One region of the Billgrantia sp. NRB1 genome, then DNA from elsewhere that is predicted to be linked to it. Evidence: riboswitches for the same ligand, from Rfam matches in the RefSeq annotation. Region 1 holds a riboswitch; the other holds the start of a gene.
The links. Region 1 has a riboswitch for thiamine pyrophosphate ahead of tenA (thiaminase II). Riboswitches for the same ligand answer to the same signal wherever they lie in the genome.

Region 1 (7,763 bases):
AGCGGACTGCCGGTAGCGCAGCCGATGGCAGAGGACCTCGCCGCCGCCGGCCGCCAGGCGGGGCATCAAGGCGGGCAAGGCGTGAAAGTCGCTCTCGCCGCTGATCAGGGCGTCGAGGCGCGGGTCGCGCAGCAGCCCCAGGGCCAGCGTCAACCGTCGGCGGTGATCCCAACGGGGCGTGCGCTCGCTGGGCAGCCGCCCCACCTGGCTGCTGATCAGCTTGAGTCGCCGGGAGTGAAAGGCCTCGCCCAGCGGCAGCGTCGCCTCGCGGCTGCCGAACCAGCTCATCTCCACCACCCGCGCCTCGGTGCCGGCCAGCCTCAGCGCCAGGCGCAGCCCCTCGGGATTGCCGCTGGCGTGAATCACCAGGTCGTTATCGGCATCGGCGCGCTCGGGGAGGCGGAAGTCGAGGTCCAGCCCCTCGGCCAGGTCGGCCCGCTGCGGCGCCACATCCACCAGCTGCACGCGGGTGCCGGGTATTGCCGCACAGAGCCAGGCCACCAGCACGCCGACCACACCGGCGCCGATCACGGCGATGCGATCGCCGAGGCGCGGCGCGGCGTCCCAGCAGCCGTTGAGGGCGGTCTCCATGTTGGCGGCGAGCACCGCCCGGGAGGCCGGCAGCCCCTCGGGCAGCGGCACCACGGCATCTCGCGGCACCACGTAGCGATTCTGATGGGGGTGCAGGCAGAACACCTGGCGGTCGACCAGGTCGGCATCGCCCGCCTCGACCCGGCCGACGCTGACATAGCCGTACTTCACCGGGCCCGGGAAGTCGCCGACCTGAAAGGGCGCGCGCATCCGCGCGTACTCGCTGACCGGCACCTGGCCCTGGAAGACCAGCGCCTCGGTACCGCGACTGATGCCGCCGTAGAGGGCACGCACCCTCACCTCGCCGCTGCCCGGAGGCGGCAGCGGCTCCTCTCGCAGCGCCCCGTGGCCGGGTGACAACACCCAGTAGGCGGTGGCGGTGGACTCGCGCATGGCCTCTCCTCTGCAATACTCCCTAGGAGCCTGTGCGTCACGCCTCCTTGATCATGACAGCGGCTGATGCGCTTTGGCTCCATTGGCAGCGACTTTCTTTTACAATAGTGGTACATATAAAAATAATTGCATCAATTGTTTTTCGTCAACCGACAGCCTGGGTGCCGCGCATGTCGCTTCTCTCTCGTCAGCATAGCGACCCATTACGCCCCGCGACTGGCCGCCTTTCCACGCTGGCCGAGCTCCTGGCAGGCCTCGCCGCCGTGCTGGTACTCGGCTCGCTGCTGGCGCTGGGCCTGCAGGCCAGTGCCTGGGTACCCACCACGGCGACGGGCGTCTACCTGGCCATGGCCGGGCTAGTGCTTTACGCCTGGCCGGGCCGGCGGGGGCTGGGCTGGGCCAACCGGGTCACGCTGACCCGCGCCGCCCTGGTGGCCCTGCTGGCGGGCGCCCTGCTTGACCCGGCGCTGCTGGCCCGTCATCCCTGGCCGCTGGCCGGCCTGGCACTGCTGGCTCTGCTACTGGACGGCGTCGATGGCTGGGTGGCGCGCCGCACCGGCAGCGCCAGCGCCTTTGGCGCCCGTTTCGACATGGAATTGGACGCCTTCTTCATTCTGGTGCTGTGCCTGGCGCTGCTCTCGCTGGGCAAGGTCGGCCCCTGGGTGCTAGCGATCGGCGCCATGCGCTATGGGTTCGTGGCGGCAGGCTGGCGTTGGCCCTGGCTCGGCGCCGAACTGCCCGAGAGCCTGCGACGCAAGGCGGTCTGCGTCTGGCAGGTGGTGACGCTGATGCTGGGCCTGCTGCCGCTCCTGGGGACACAGGCCACCAGCTGGCTGGCGGCCACGGCACTGGCGGCGCTGACGGCCTCCTTCGGTATCGACGTGCGCTGGCTGTGGCGAAACAAAAAATGAAAAATATTTCCGCAAAATGACTTCAGCAGGGGCTGGCAAGCCCGGCCCGTCCTGCTAGACTGGCGTTCACGCTTGACGGGGTGCCGGTGAGATCCGGCTGAGATGGCGAAGGGTGTCGAGACACCGAGCGCCGATCCCGTGGAACCTGATCCGGGTGAGCCCTTCCTTGACATGGAAGGCGGCATGAACCGGCGTAGGGAATCAGGCCGTGGTCCGTTTGGGTGTCCCGCGACGCCCTCCCCGATCCTCGCCTTCCCCACCCGCTTCGCTGCGCGCTCACCGGGTCGTCACCGACCAGCGGAGACGCCCATGGGCTATCGCTTCGACGACCTGACCGACGCCATCCACGACGACTGGCGTGCCTACATCGAACACGACTTCGTGCGCTCCCTGGGCGCCGGCACCCTGGCCGAAGACGCCTTTCGCCACTACCTGAAGCAGGACTACCTCTTCCTGATCCACTTCGCCCGGGCCTACGCCCTGGCCGCCTACAAGAGCCCGACGCTTTCCGACCTGCGCCAGGCTCACGAGGGGCTCAAGGCGATCGTCGACGTGGAGCTGGGCCTGCATGTGAGCTACTGCCGCGACTGGGGCATCACGGAGGCGGAGCTCGCCGAGCTCCCCGAGGCCCGGGCGACCCTGGCCTATACCCGCTACGTGCTGGACACCGGCAACCGCGGCGACCTGCTCGACCTGCACGTGGCCCTGGCCCCCTGCCTGGTGGGCTACGGCGAGATCGCCAACTGGCTGAATGGCCGGCCCGACACCGTTCGCGGCGAGGCCAACCCCTATGACGCCTGGATCGCCATGTACGAGAGCCAGGAGTTCCAGGCCGCCATGCGCGCCGAGCGCGAATGGCTCGACAGCCGCCTGGCCGACGTCACGCCGGCGCGCTTCGCGGAGCTGACCCGCATCTTCCGCGATGCCACGCGGCTCGAGATCGACTTCTGGCAGATGGGGCTGGATCGCAGCGACTGACGGTCTGGCCCCACAGAAAGACCCGCTCTGGTGCTGGTCACGCCAGACGCGGTAGGCAAGATGTAACTTGCCTAAGCAATTGTTCCAAGGCTGTCGCAGTTGGCGACAGCGAAGGGCGCCGGGGACAAGCTAGAGAGGAGGTCCTACGCCATGGATGGCGTCGGTAGCGTACAGGGAGGTATTCACAGCGCCTCCTCTTCTCAGGCTTGTTGCCGGATCAGCCCCAAGCGATGGAGCTATCTGCGATAACCCTGAGCAATCGACCACCACGCTTGACGGGGTGCCGTTGAAAACGGCTGAGATCATGCGCTGGCAAGCATGGATCCCGTTGAACCTGAACTGGCTAGGACCAGCGTAGGGATCAAGCGACATGCAGCGGGGCCCAGATGCCGCCCCCCTGCCCCTGTCCTCCCAGCTGTCCTCCCTGACAAGACCCTGACAACCCCAAGGGAGAACAACCATGAGCAAGACCGCCCACTTCCTCGCCGAGACCGCCCAGGTCGACGAGGCCGCCATCCAGCCGCTGCCCGGCTCGCGCAAGGTCTACGTCGAGGGTTCGCGCCCGGATATCCGCGTGCCCTTCCGCGAGATCTCGCTGTCGCCGACCAAGACCTCAGGCGAGGACGAGCAGAACCCGCCGCTGCTGGTCTACGACACCTCCGGCCCCTACACCGACCCCGAGGTCAGCAACGACCTGCGCCGCGGCCTGCCCGAACTGCGTCGCGCCTGGATCGAGGCGCGCGGCGACACCGAGTTCCTCGACGGCCCCACCTCCGAGTACGGAAAGCGCCGCGCCAACGACCCGACGCTGGCCCAGCTGCGCTTCGACCTGAGCCGCTCTCCAAGGCGCGCAAAGGAAGGCAAGAACGTCACCCAGCTCCACTACGCCCGCCAGGGCATCATCACCCCGGAGATGGAGTTTATCGCCATCAGGGAAAATCAGCGCCGCCAGGCGCTAGGCTCGGAGGAGGTCGAGCGGATTCTGGGCCACCAGCATCCCGGCCAGGGCTTCGGCGCCCGCCTGCCCGAGGAGATCACCCCGGAGTTCGTGCGCGCCGAAGTGGCCGCCGGCCGGGCGATCATCCCCTGCAATATCAACCACCCGGAGTCGGAGCCGATGATCATCGGCCGCAACTTCCTGGTGAAGATCAACGGCAACCTAGGCAACTCGGCAGTGACCTCCTCCATCGAGGAGGAGGTCGACAAGATGACCTGGGGCATCCGCTGGGGCTCGGACACCATCATGGATCTCTCCACTGGCCAGAACATCCACGAGACCCGGGAGTGGATCATCCGCAACGCCCCGGTGCCCATCGGCACCGTGCCCATCTACCAAGCCCTGGAGAAGGTCAACGGCGTAGCCGAAGACCTCACCTGGGAGGTGTTTCGCGACACCCTGATCGAGCAGGCCGAGCAGGGCGTGGACTACTTCACCATCCACGCTGGCGTACTGCTGCGCTATGTGCCGCTCACCGCCAAGCGGGTCACCGGCATCGTCTCCCGGGGCGGCTCGATCATGGCCAAGTGGTGCCTCTATCACCACCGGGAGAGCTTCCTCTACGAGCACTTCGAGGAGATCTGCGAGATCTGCAAGCGCTACGATGTCGCCTTCTCGCTGGGCGACGGCCTGCGCCCCGGCTCGGTGGCCGACGCCAACGACGAGGCGCAGATGGCCGAGCTCAAGACCCTGGGCGAGCTGACCCATATCGCCTGGAAGCACGACGTCCAGGTGATGATCGAGGGCCCCGGCCACGTGCCCATGCATCTCGTCAAGGAGAACATGGACAAGCAGCTCGAGTACTGCGACGAGGCGCCCTTCTACACCCTCGGGCCGCTGGTCACCGACATCGCCCCCGGCTACGACCACATCACCTCCGGCATCGGGGCGGCGATGATCGGCTGGTACGGCTGCGCCATGCTCTGCTACGTGACGCCCAAGGAGCACCTGGGCCTGCCCAACAAGGACGACGTCAAGACCGGCATCATCACCTACAAGATCGCCGCCCACGCGGCAGATCTCGCGAAAGGCCATCCGGCCGCCCAGCGCCGCGACAACGCCCTGTCCAAGGCGCGCTTCGAGTTCCGCTGGGAGGACCAGTTCAACCTCGGCCTCGACCCGGACACCGCACGGGAGTACCACGACGAGACCCTGCCCAAGGACTCCGCCAAGGTCGCCCACTTCTGCTCCATGTGCGGCCCCAAGTTCTGCTCCATGAAGATCAGCCAGGAGGTTCGCGACTACGCCGCCGAGAAAGGGCTTAACGGCGACCAGGAAGCGGTCATGAAGGGCATGGAAGAGCAGGCCGAGAAGTTCCGCCAGGAGGGCGCCGAACTCTACAAGGAGGTGTAATCCCGGCCCCTGACCCTGGGAAACGTCACGCCGGCCCTCAGGCCGGCGTTTTTATTGGGTTCATCGCACTTTAGCGTAAACAGGCTAGGATAGGGGTCGGGAAGGGCTGTGCCCTCCCCGCCCTCCGAACCGTGCGTGCGGTTCTCCCGCACACGGCTCTCCAGTCGATGGTTTTCCTCATCGGGATTGGCTCGCGTACCGCCAGGCTCCGGCTAGGGTGAAGAGCCCTGCGGTCGCGAAGAACGTATTCGACCAGCGCCATGTGTCCGACCGGGTGTTACCAGGCCCCGGGCGCTTCTCCTGCTTGCGCAGCATGGCCCGAAGACGTCGACGAATGAAGCCATCCAGAGGCCGGAACGTCGTCCGATAGGCATGCTGGAAGTAGCCGAACCAGCCTCTCAGCATGGGGTTCAGCGAGGCAATGACGTGCCGCAAGCTCTTGCCTTCCGTCCGCCGCGTCTTGCTTCTCACCTTGTCCTTGAACGCCTTGAGGCTCTTCTTACGCACCCAGCGCCTGCCCGCCTCGAAGCGGTAGCCTAGGAAGTCGAAACCCTGTCCCTTCTGCCGGCAATCGCCGACGTGGGTCTTGTCAGGGTGCAGGGTCAGGCCATTCGCCGCCACCCATTCCTGTACGTGGGCCAGGGCTTGTCGGGCCTCCTGCTCACTGTGGCAGAGAATGACGAAGTCATCGGCATACCGCACCATACGGTAGCCGTGCTGTGTCACTTCCTGGTCCAGCGGATGCAGGTAGACGTTCGCCAACAAGGGGCTAATGATCGCTCCTTGTGGCGTCCCTGACGTGGGGGTCCATCGGCTCATGTCGCTGACAATATCCTGGTTCAACCAGCTTCGTAGCAAGGCCAGCAGTCGACCGTCGCTGATCCGTCCCTCGACGCGGGCCATCAGGCGGTCGTGCGGGATGCTATCGAAATAGCCTTGCAGATCCGCATCCACCACCCAGGTCATGCCCGCCTTGAGCGCCTCATCAACGTCTCGTAGGGCATCCTTGCAGCCTCTGCCCGGCCGGAAGCCGTAGCTCATCGGCAGGAACTCATGCTCGAAGATCGGTTCGATCACGCGCTTGACCGCTGCCTGGACAATACGGTCCTTGACGGTCGGAATGCCCAGCGGGCGCATCTTGCCGTTGCCCTTGGGGATCTCGACGCGTCGCACCGCTTGCGGGCGGTAACACCCCGCTGCCAGGTCGGCCTGGAGCTCCTCAAGGTAGCGTTCGGCCTGCGACGCAAAGCGGGACACGCTTTGCCGATCGACACCCGCCGCTCCCTGGTTGCGGTAGACCTGCAGCCAGGCACTGACCAGGGTCGACGAGCGGTATACCTTGTCGATCAGACTGAACCACTTACGTCCTTTGACGCCGTTATCCAGCGCCGCCAACATGCGGTCCGTCCAGATCGAGCGGTCAATCCCTGCCATCGTGGCGGGTGTTGACGCATCTTGTTTAGCCCCATCGTGGGGCACTGTCGATGCTGTGCTGTCGCGTTCGCTCATCTCTGGTCGTCTCTCGCATCCATCTTCCTGCCTCCCTTCCCTCGACGCAGGTTCTGTTCTCTGCGCCTCCTGTGCGGCGCCTTGGCGGTAGGCAGAGTCCGCGCTCCAGCATCTCTCGATCCCGGCTTTCGCCGGGATGAGCCGTGGCCAGGGCGTGATCCGCACGCCGGTACTATGAAGGCTCTGACTCCTGGCCGCCGTCACCTCGGCCGCCAGGTCTCCCCGATTATCTCGTACACCCTTCCTGACGTTCCGCCTCCAACCACCTGGCAGGTCCCGTCGTCGCTTTGTCCGCCATGCCAGCGCGACGGGTGAGTTTCAGGCTTCGCTATCTCCCAGCGAGCTCGCCACCTGACCCGGCCGAATCGAGTTCGTCATCCTACGGACCGCCAGTTCGCCTCCGGTTGCTCCCCACCCCGCCTCGCGACGACGCAGTTACCTTTGGCTACGGGGCCATGGCTTACCCCGATGCGGACTCTCACCGCACTGTGTGCACGCCTTCTCGGGCGCACTGGGAGGGAGCTTCAGCTCGCGAAGTAGCGCGCAGCGCTACCCATGGGACGCCTCCGGCGCCTTCGTCGAAGCGTCGAACCGCCGGCAGAGTCGAGACGTCGAACCGCGGCCTCCCACCATCAAACCTGAAACAGGTTCACGCTAGTCTGTGAAGAACCTTTTTATTGCTGCGATGGCGACAGACCATCAGCATGGGATATAGCCTGTCCTCATGAGGGCGACCACCTCACCCCCGGTCGATCGCTGCCGCAGAAGGAACCAGGCCATGCCCCACCTGCACATCGCGCTGGTCAACGAGCATCCCGAGCACACCCTGATCCCGCTGCTCCAGCTGCGCCCCGAGCGGATCATCCTGGTGGCCTGCCGACGCGGGCAGCAGGCTGCCGAGCGACTGCGCATCCTGCTCCAGCACGAGCTGCCCGAGGCCCGCGAGATTCGCCTGCACGAGAGCCTGCCCCAGGGCGCCCCGGGGCGTACCGCGGAACTGGCCCTGGCGCTGGCCCGGGAGCTGGCCGCGC
Region 2 (7,763 bases), 1.9 Mb from region 1:
GATCTGCTTGAGCTCGATCAAGTCGATATCGCCGCGGCTGTGGGCGCCCATGGCCTCGAACACCGAGACGATATCGGTGTGGCCCTTGCCGGGCAGGATAGTGCCGCCGTAGACGAAGACGCTGGGCCGGTCGAGGCGCGCCAGCCCCATCAGACAGCCCGGCATGTTCTTGTCGCAGCCGCCGATGGCCACCAGGCCGTCGAAGCCCTCACAGCCCGCCACCGTCTCGATGGAATCGGCGATCACCTCCCGCGACACCAGGGAGTACTTCATCCCCTCGGTGCCGTTGGCGATGCCGTCGGAAATGGTGATGGTGTTGAAGATCACCCCCTTGCCGCCGGCGGCGTCGGCGCCGTCCCGGGCGTGCTCGGCCAGCTCGCCGATATGGCTGTTGCAGGGCGTGACCATGCTCCAGGTGGAGGCGATGCCCACCTGGGGCTTGGCGAAGTCCTCGTCGCTGAAACCCACCGCGCGCAGCATGGCACGGCTGGCCGCCTTGCCGGGGCCGTCCACCACGGTGGAGGAGTGACGGCGGCGGGAATCTTTCGGGGTATCGCTCATGGGAGGGCTCCTCTGAAGATGGCGTGACCCTCAGAGGGTGGCCTCTCACCACCCCGCTGGCAACTAGCTCAGCGCGGCATCACGGCATCATGGAAGGCGCGTTCCTTCGCCACGGTCTCGCGGAAGCATTCGGCCATGCGGCTGAAGGCGGCGTCATCGAGCGCCTCCGCTTCCTCGTCCAGGCGGCGGCGCAGCCAGGCCACGAAGTCCTGAAAGGCGGGGTTGTCGTGCAGGTCGATCCACTCCCCCACCAGCGGGTGCAGCCCCTCGGCTCGGGTGACCCGCAGCGCCCACTCCAGGTAGATCCACTCGGTGACCACCAGGGCGGCCAGTATCTCCGCGTAGTCGCCGGTGCGGCCGGTCTCGCGCAGCAGCGCCTGGAAGTCCCGGGTCTCGGGCAGGTGGTCCGGCGCCTCGCGCTGGGCGGTGGGCACCTCGAAGGCCTCGAAGGTGCGCTGGAAGGTGTTGTTCTCGTCGCTGGTCAGCATGCCCATGAACTGTCCCAGCACCACCCGGTCCGACATGCTCGGCGCGCGGCCGATGGCGAAGCCGATCAGGGCGGTGAAGGGGTCGACGAAGCCGTAGTCCTGCACCATATAGGCGGCAAAATCGTCACCGGAAAGGCGCCCCTCGGCCATCGCATCGAAGAGCGGGTGGTTCACGGTGGCGGACCAGTCGGGCTCGCTGAGCTCGCGCAGCCAGTCGGTGATTCGCGGCGCTGCCTGTTGCGCCGCCCAGGCATTCCAGTCGGAGCGTTTCGTCACAGGGCATCTCCCTTGAGGGTGGATTGGAATCTCGCCCCCGGACGCCGCCAGGCGACCAGCAGGCTGACCAGCGTGGAGGCGACCAGCGCGCCGAGGAAAGGCGCCAGGGTCGGGATGCTGTCCGGAAAGGTGGCGGCGAGCACGCCGGCGGAGAGGCTGCCCAGGCTGATCCAGCCAGGCACGATCGCGCCTAGTAGGCCCGCCACGCCGCCGGCCACCGCCGCCAGCGGCGACATGCGCCGCCACAGGCCCAGCAGCACCGGCAGCAGGATGGCCGCACACAGCAGGTCGGCGATCAGGAAGAGACGCAGCACCGAGAAGCCCTGCAGGGCCACCCACACCACCGGCAGCATCAGCGCCACCGTGGCCAGCCGCGCCGCCCGCACCGAGAGCCCGCGCCGGCCGGAGCTGGCCACCGCCATGGAGGCGATGGCGTTCTGCAGGGTATCGACGCTGGAGGCCACCAGGGTGACCGCCAGCACCAGGGCCGGAACACCCAGCCAGGCCGGCGCGGCGGAGAGCAGCGCGAAGAAGGGAATCGGCGGCTCACCCAAGGGGAGCGCATGCATGGCCGCCAGCATACCCAGGCCGCCGATAGCCATCACCACCAGCAGGGTGCTTGCCCCGCCCAGCAGGGCCCCGCGGGCCAGGGCGCGGTCATCCTCGGCCGCCCACACCCGCTGCCAGTAGCCCTGGTGGAAGAGGTTGGCCGCGGTGACGGCGATCACCAGGGTCAGCGCCACGGAGAGCGCGTTACCGGTAGGAATGGATGGCATCACCGCCCCGGCGGGCATGGGCGGCAGCCACCACCAGGCCACACCGCCCACCACCAGCAGCAAGGCCAGCAGCAGCCAGGCCTGCCAGCGGTCGGTGGCAAGGCTCGCCCGCAGCCCGCCCAGGGTGGTGTAGACCAGGGTGACCACTGCCACCCCGAGGATCACCAGCGCCGGGGACACGTCCGAGAGCAGCGCGGCGATGGCACCGATGGCGGTGAGCTCGGCGGCCAGGAAGATCGCCATGTAGGCCACCGAGACGAAGGAGACCCATCGCCGCACTCCGGCACCGTAGCAGGACTCGGCGAATTCGCCGATACTGCGCCCTTTCGGCAGATGGCGGCGGATCGCCGGGCCGTAGAGCCCCAGCACCAGGAACGGCAACGACGAGCCGATGGCGTAGCCGGCCAGCGCCACCGGCCCCACGAAGGCGCCGATCTCCGGCGGCGCGAAGAGGATCCAGGCCCCCATGCTGGAGGCCAGGAACGACAGCCCGATGGCCTGGGCGCCCTGGGAGTTGCGGGCGGTGACGTAGTCATCGAGCAGGCCGTCGGCCCGGCGGGCCCGCAGGCCCAGGAATGCAAAGCACAAGAGCGCCGCGCCGAGCACGGCAGACGTCAGGTAGGGCATGTCGCGCTTCCTCCGCCGGTATGAACCGGATCAGGTTCCAGGGTCGGCGCTTGGCCCTCTCAGCCCCCAGTGCCGAAGCAGCTGGCGGGACTCCCCTGGCGACAGAATATTCGTGGATTGAGCCCGGTCTATGCCGGAACGTCATCATCGACCCTCAGATGCCGACTGTAAAGCCGTCGTGGCCTTCCATCGGCAGGCGCGAATGCTCATACTGGCGGCCGATGCCCGCCGTCCTGCCCCGACACGAGACACGCCCATGCCCTACCGTGAAGCCAAGGAACACGCCACCTGCCGCCTGCACGCCATCTTTGCCGACCCCTACAGCGCCTTCGAGAATCCGGTCATCGAGCGGCTACTGCATCTGCGGGTCGCCATCCAAGCGCTGGTGCTGGCCCCCATGACGAACGGCAACTTGACGCTGCGAGTCATTCACGGCTGGGAAAACGGCGGCTTCGAGCCCGCCGACCTGAAGCACAGCGATCACCCCATCGGCTCGCTCGGCGACATGCAGCAGGTGGCCGAGCGCTATCGGCAGGCCTTTCAGGCCCAGCAGCCGCTGCCCTACGATGCCGCCTCCCTGCTGGCCGCCCCGCTGGATGAGGCCATCGCACGGGCCGAAGCCGGCGGCCAGTCCCTGGACGAGGAGACCCGCACCATCCCCGCCCGCTGGCCCGCCTTTCCCCAAGGGCTGTACCTCTACACCTTCTTCAAGGTCTACCACCGCCTCATCTATGGCGAGGACGACACCTACCGCTCCATCCACTGCGAGACCCCGGACGGCCCGCGCGAGATCCACGAGTTCCATCTGGAAGAGGGCGAATTCGCCGTGGTTGCGCCCGTCGAGGGAGAAAGCGGCGCGACCGTGCTGGTGCTGCACGAAAGCCAGCTGGCGCCGGCGCTACAGCTGCTCAAGGAAGCGATCGCCAAGGCCTGATCACCCGCACTACCGCTCCCGCGGCACTCGGCCCATCAGGTAGAACTCGTCGTTGGGCGGGGTGCCGGCCAGGGTGACCAGGCGGTTGGACATGCCGAAGAAGGCGGCAATGGCGCCGATGTCCCAGATGTCGTCGAGGGTGAACCCCGCGTCGATCAGGCGGGTCTGCCAGTCATCGGTCAGCTCGCCCACCTCCAGCCCGCTATGAAAGGCAAAATCGAGCATCAGCCGGTGGCGCTCGCTCAGGCCCGCGACCCGATGATTGATGGCCACCTGGTCGGCCAGCAGCGGGTCCTTGCTGTAGATCCGCACCAGGGCGCCATGGGCCACCACGCAGTAGAGGCAGCGATTCTGGGCGCTGGTGGCCACCACGATCATCTCCTTCTCGGCCTTGGTCAGGGTGTCGGATTCCCGCTCCATCAGCGCATCGTGGTAGGCGAAGAAGGCGCGGAACTCCGCCGGCCGGTGGGCCAGCATGAGAAAGACGTTGGGCACGAATCCCGCCTTCTCCTGCACCGCCAGCATGGCGTCGCGGATGTCCTCGGGCAGGTCGTCGATGGATTCGGGTATCGGAAAGCGGCTGATGGGGGCGGTCATGGTGGCTCCTGACTGGACGATTGTTCTTGGAAACTTCCAGTTAACGTCAACGTCACCATGCTGTCCATACGATTTCCGTCTCAGGCGTACCCGAAAGGCATGGCGGCCAGCCTGACCGTTGGCGGCCACCGCAGGGGACCTGCGGCCTCCATCCGTCGAAGCGTCGAACCGCCGGCAGAGCCGGCCTCCCACAGAAAGACTGCCACGGAAGTCATGGACCGAAACGCACGCGGCCCCGCCTCTTGCGAGGCGGGGCCGCGATGCCACCGAGCGGCAGGATCAGCTCAGCGAGATGGTGCTGTTGATGCCGCTGGAGACGTTCTCCGGCTCGAACCAGCGGGCCGTGACGGTCTTGGTCTGGGTCCAGAAGGCGATGGCCTGCTTGCCGTTGGGGCCCAGGTCGCCCAGCTTCGAGCCGCGCGAGCCGGTGAAACTGAAGTAGGCCACCGGCACCGGGATCGGCACGTTGATGCCCACCTGGCCCACGTCGATGTCGGTCTCGAAGCGACGCGCCACCCAGCCGGAGTTGGTGAAGATGGAGGTGCCGTTGCCGTTGGGGTTGGCGTTGATGAACTCGATCGCCTCGTCCAGGGTGTCGACGGTCACCACGCAGAGCACCGGGCCGAAGATCTCCTCGCGATAGATGGTCATCTCCGGCTTGACGTCGGCAAAGACGGTGGGCCCGACGAAGTTGCCGTGCTCGTAGCCCGACACCTCATAGCCGCGGCCGTCCACCAGCAGCTTGGCGCCCTCCTGCTCGCCGGCGTCGATCAGGCGCACTACGCGGTCGCGGGCGGCCGGCGAGACCAGCGGCCCCAGGTCGGCGTCGCGCTGGGTGCCAGGGCCCACCTTCATGTTGCGGGCACCGTCGACGATATCGTCGAGCCACGCCTTGGCCTCGCCCACCAGCACCACCACGGAGTTGGCCATGCAGCGCTGGCCGGCGGCACCGAAGGCGGAGCCCAGCAGGTTGTTGATCGCCTGGCTGCGGTTGGCGTCGGGCATGACCACGCAGTGGTTCTTGGCGCCCATCATCGACTGCATGCGCTTGCCGGCGGCGGCGGCACGGTTGTAGAGCAGCGTGCCAACGTGGCTAGAGCCGATGAACGACAGCGCCTTGATATCGGTGTGATCGGCGATCTGGTTGGCCACGTCCGGGCCGCCGTGCACCACGTTGAGCACCCCGGCGGGAATGCCCGCCTCGTGGGCCAGCTCGACCAAGCGCATGGTGGAGCTCGGATCCTGCTCGGAGGGCTTCAGCACGAAGGTGTTGCCGGTGGCGATGGCCAGCGGGAACATGAAGCAGGGCAGCATGATCGGGAAGTTGAAGGCGGTGATGCCGGCGCCCACGCCCAGCGGCTGATTGAGGGTATAGACGTCCACCTCGCTGGCGGCGTTCTCGGCCAGCTCGCCCAGCTGCAGGGAGGTGATCGAGCAGGCGTGCTCTACCACTTCCAGGCCGCGGCCCACCTCGCCCTCGGCGTCGGGCAGGGTCTTGCCGTGCTCCTCGGTGATCAGCGCGGCCAGCTCGGCGGTGTTCTCGCGAATCAGCGCCTGCAGCTTGAGCATGATGCGCATGCGTTTGCCCAGCGGCACCTTGCGCCACTCCTTGAAGGCCGCCTTGGCACTGGCAACGGCCTGCTCCACTTCATCTGCCGTGCAAAACGGCACCCGCGCCACCACTTCCTGGGTCGCCGGGTTGACCACGTCGCGCCACTCCTGGCTCTGGGACTGGACGGGCTGGCCGTCGATGTACATGGGGATTTCGCGAACGGACATGGTGTCGTGCTCCTCTGTGGTTGGCGTGTCGGCTGTCTGGCGATGAATTGGCATTGTGGTAGTGGTCGCACCGACATTAGACTTTATGTGTATAAAAACACGAAGTACGGTGCCAACGAGTCTAGCCACTCGCCGGATACCGTGACAACGGGCACGCGGGCACATTGTTTGTGCAATAATGCACAGCCAACCGCTTCGGGAGGCACCATGCTCGACTGGCAAGATATCCAGATCTTCCTGGAGGTAGCGCGCAGCCAGCGCCTCACCGATGCCGCCCGGCGCCTGGGGGTGGATCACTCCACCCTGTCAAGGCGCACCCGCCGCTTCGAGCAGCGGCTCAACACCCAGCTGTTCGAACGCAGCACCCACGGCTACCACCTCACCGAGGCCGGCCAGCAGCTGCTCGCCCACGCCGAGGAGATGGCTCGCCACGCCTTCGAGGCCGGGGAGAGCCTCACCGACAAGAACCATCAGGTCAGCGGCCAGATCCGTCTCGGCGTGACCGAGGGCTTCGGCACCTGGGTCATCGCCCCCTTGCTCTCGGCCTTCTGCCGCCGCCACCCCGGCATCACCCTGGACCTGCTGGCCCTGCCCCGGGTGGTCAACCTCAGCCGCCATGAGGCGGACCTAGCCATCACCGTGGAGCGCCCGGCGAGCCCGGGACTGGTGATCTCGCGGCTGTGCGACTACCGGCTACGGCTCTACGGCAGCCACGACTACCTGGCCCGCCAGGGCATTCCCGACACCCTGGCCGGGCTGGGCGAGCATCGCCTGATCGGCTACGTGGACGACCTGATCTTCAGCGAGCAGCTCAGCTATCTGGAGCCGCTGCTCGACCCCGCCGTGGTGGGCCATCCCGGCCCCCACTTCTCGATCCGCAGCACCAGCGTCACCACCCAGCACGCCGCCGCCCTTCATGGCGCCGGCCTGGCGGTGCTGCCCTGCTTCATGGCCGAGCCCACGGCGGGACTCGCGCCGGTGCTGAGCAATGAGGTCGCCATCACCCGCCAGTTCTGGATCACCTCGCGCCAGGAGCAGCGCCGCCTGGCCCGGGTGCGGCTGCTGTGGGACTTCCTGCGCGAAGCGCTGGAGGCCAACCGTGCCTTCCTGATGGGCGAGGCGCGGGAGCTTCGCCTTCCCGAAGACTGAACGCCAATCGCCAGACACGGCGGACCGCTACGCCGGCTGATGATAAAGATTCGCTATCAGCACGGTCGGCAATCTCGTTTTGTGCTAATGGACACATCCCGCGTAGGTTGAGGGTTACAGGACGCAAAGCCGCAACCGTGGGCAGTTGATGACCATAGGTTGATAAGGCTCATTGCTACCCCAAACCGCCATCGACTATACAGAGGTGGCAGCTACACCAACGCAGCCATGAGTGGAGAGCGATATGGGTGATCAGCAGAACATTGGCAAGTGCCCGGTCATGCACGGCGGCAACACCGCCTCGGGCCATTCGAACATGGACTGGTGGCCGGAAGCCCTGAACCTGGACATCCTTCACCAGCACGACCGCAAGACCGACCCGATGGGCGAGGACTTCGACTATCGCGAAGAGGTCAAGAAGCTCGACTTCGAGGCGCTGAAGCAGGACATGCACGCCCTGATGACCGACAGCCAGGCGTGGTGGCCGGCCGACTGGGGCCACTACGGCGGCCTGATGATCCGCATGTCCTGGCACGCGGCGGGCACCTACCGGATCGCCGATGGCCGCGGCGGCGG

Region 2: it holds a riboswitch for thiamine pyrophosphate, as region 1 does, so the genes downstream of both, ACZIYR_RS15465 (sodium:solute symporter family transporter) here and tenA (thiaminase II) in region 1, are expected to answer to the same signal.

The regions. Positions count from the first base shown of each region.
Region 1 is NZ_CM167783.1:1,133,582-1,141,344, reverse strand. It holds gene ACZIYR_RS05140 (zinc-dependent alcohol dehydrogenase) at 1-984, opposite strand, end outside; gene ACZIYR_RS05135 (CDP-alcohol phosphatidyltransferase family protein) at 1,155-1,895, shown strand; TPP riboswitch at 1,962-2,113, shown strand; gene tenA (thiaminase II) at 2,205-2,873, shown strand; TPP riboswitch at 3,140-3,251, shown strand; gene thiC (phosphomethylpyrimidine synthase ThiC) at 3,334-5,223, shown strand; gene ltrA (group II intron reverse transcriptase/maturase) at 5,401-6,732, opposite strand; gene ACZIYR_RS05115 (Card1-like endonuclease domain-containing protein) at 7,511-7,763, shown strand, end outside.
Region 2 is NZ_CM167783.1:3,411,842-3,419,604, forward strand. It holds gene ilvD (dihydroxy-acid dehydratase) at 1-561, opposite strand, end outside; gene ACZIYR_RS15460 (TenA family protein) at 630-1,325, opposite strand; gene ACZIYR_RS15465 (sodium:solute symporter family transporter) at 1,322-2,728, opposite strand; TPP riboswitch at 2,718-2,835, opposite strand; gene ACZIYR_RS15470 (hypothetical protein) at 2,985-3,662, shown strand; gene ACZIYR_RS15475 (peroxidase-related enzyme) at 3,672-4,259, opposite strand; gene ACZIYR_RS15480 (CoA-acylating methylmalonate-semialdehyde dehydrogenase) at 4,539-6,038, opposite strand; gene ACZIYR_RS15485 (LysR family transcriptional regulator) at 6,246-7,187, shown strand; gene katG (catalase/peroxidase HPI) at 7,432-7,763, shown strand, end outside.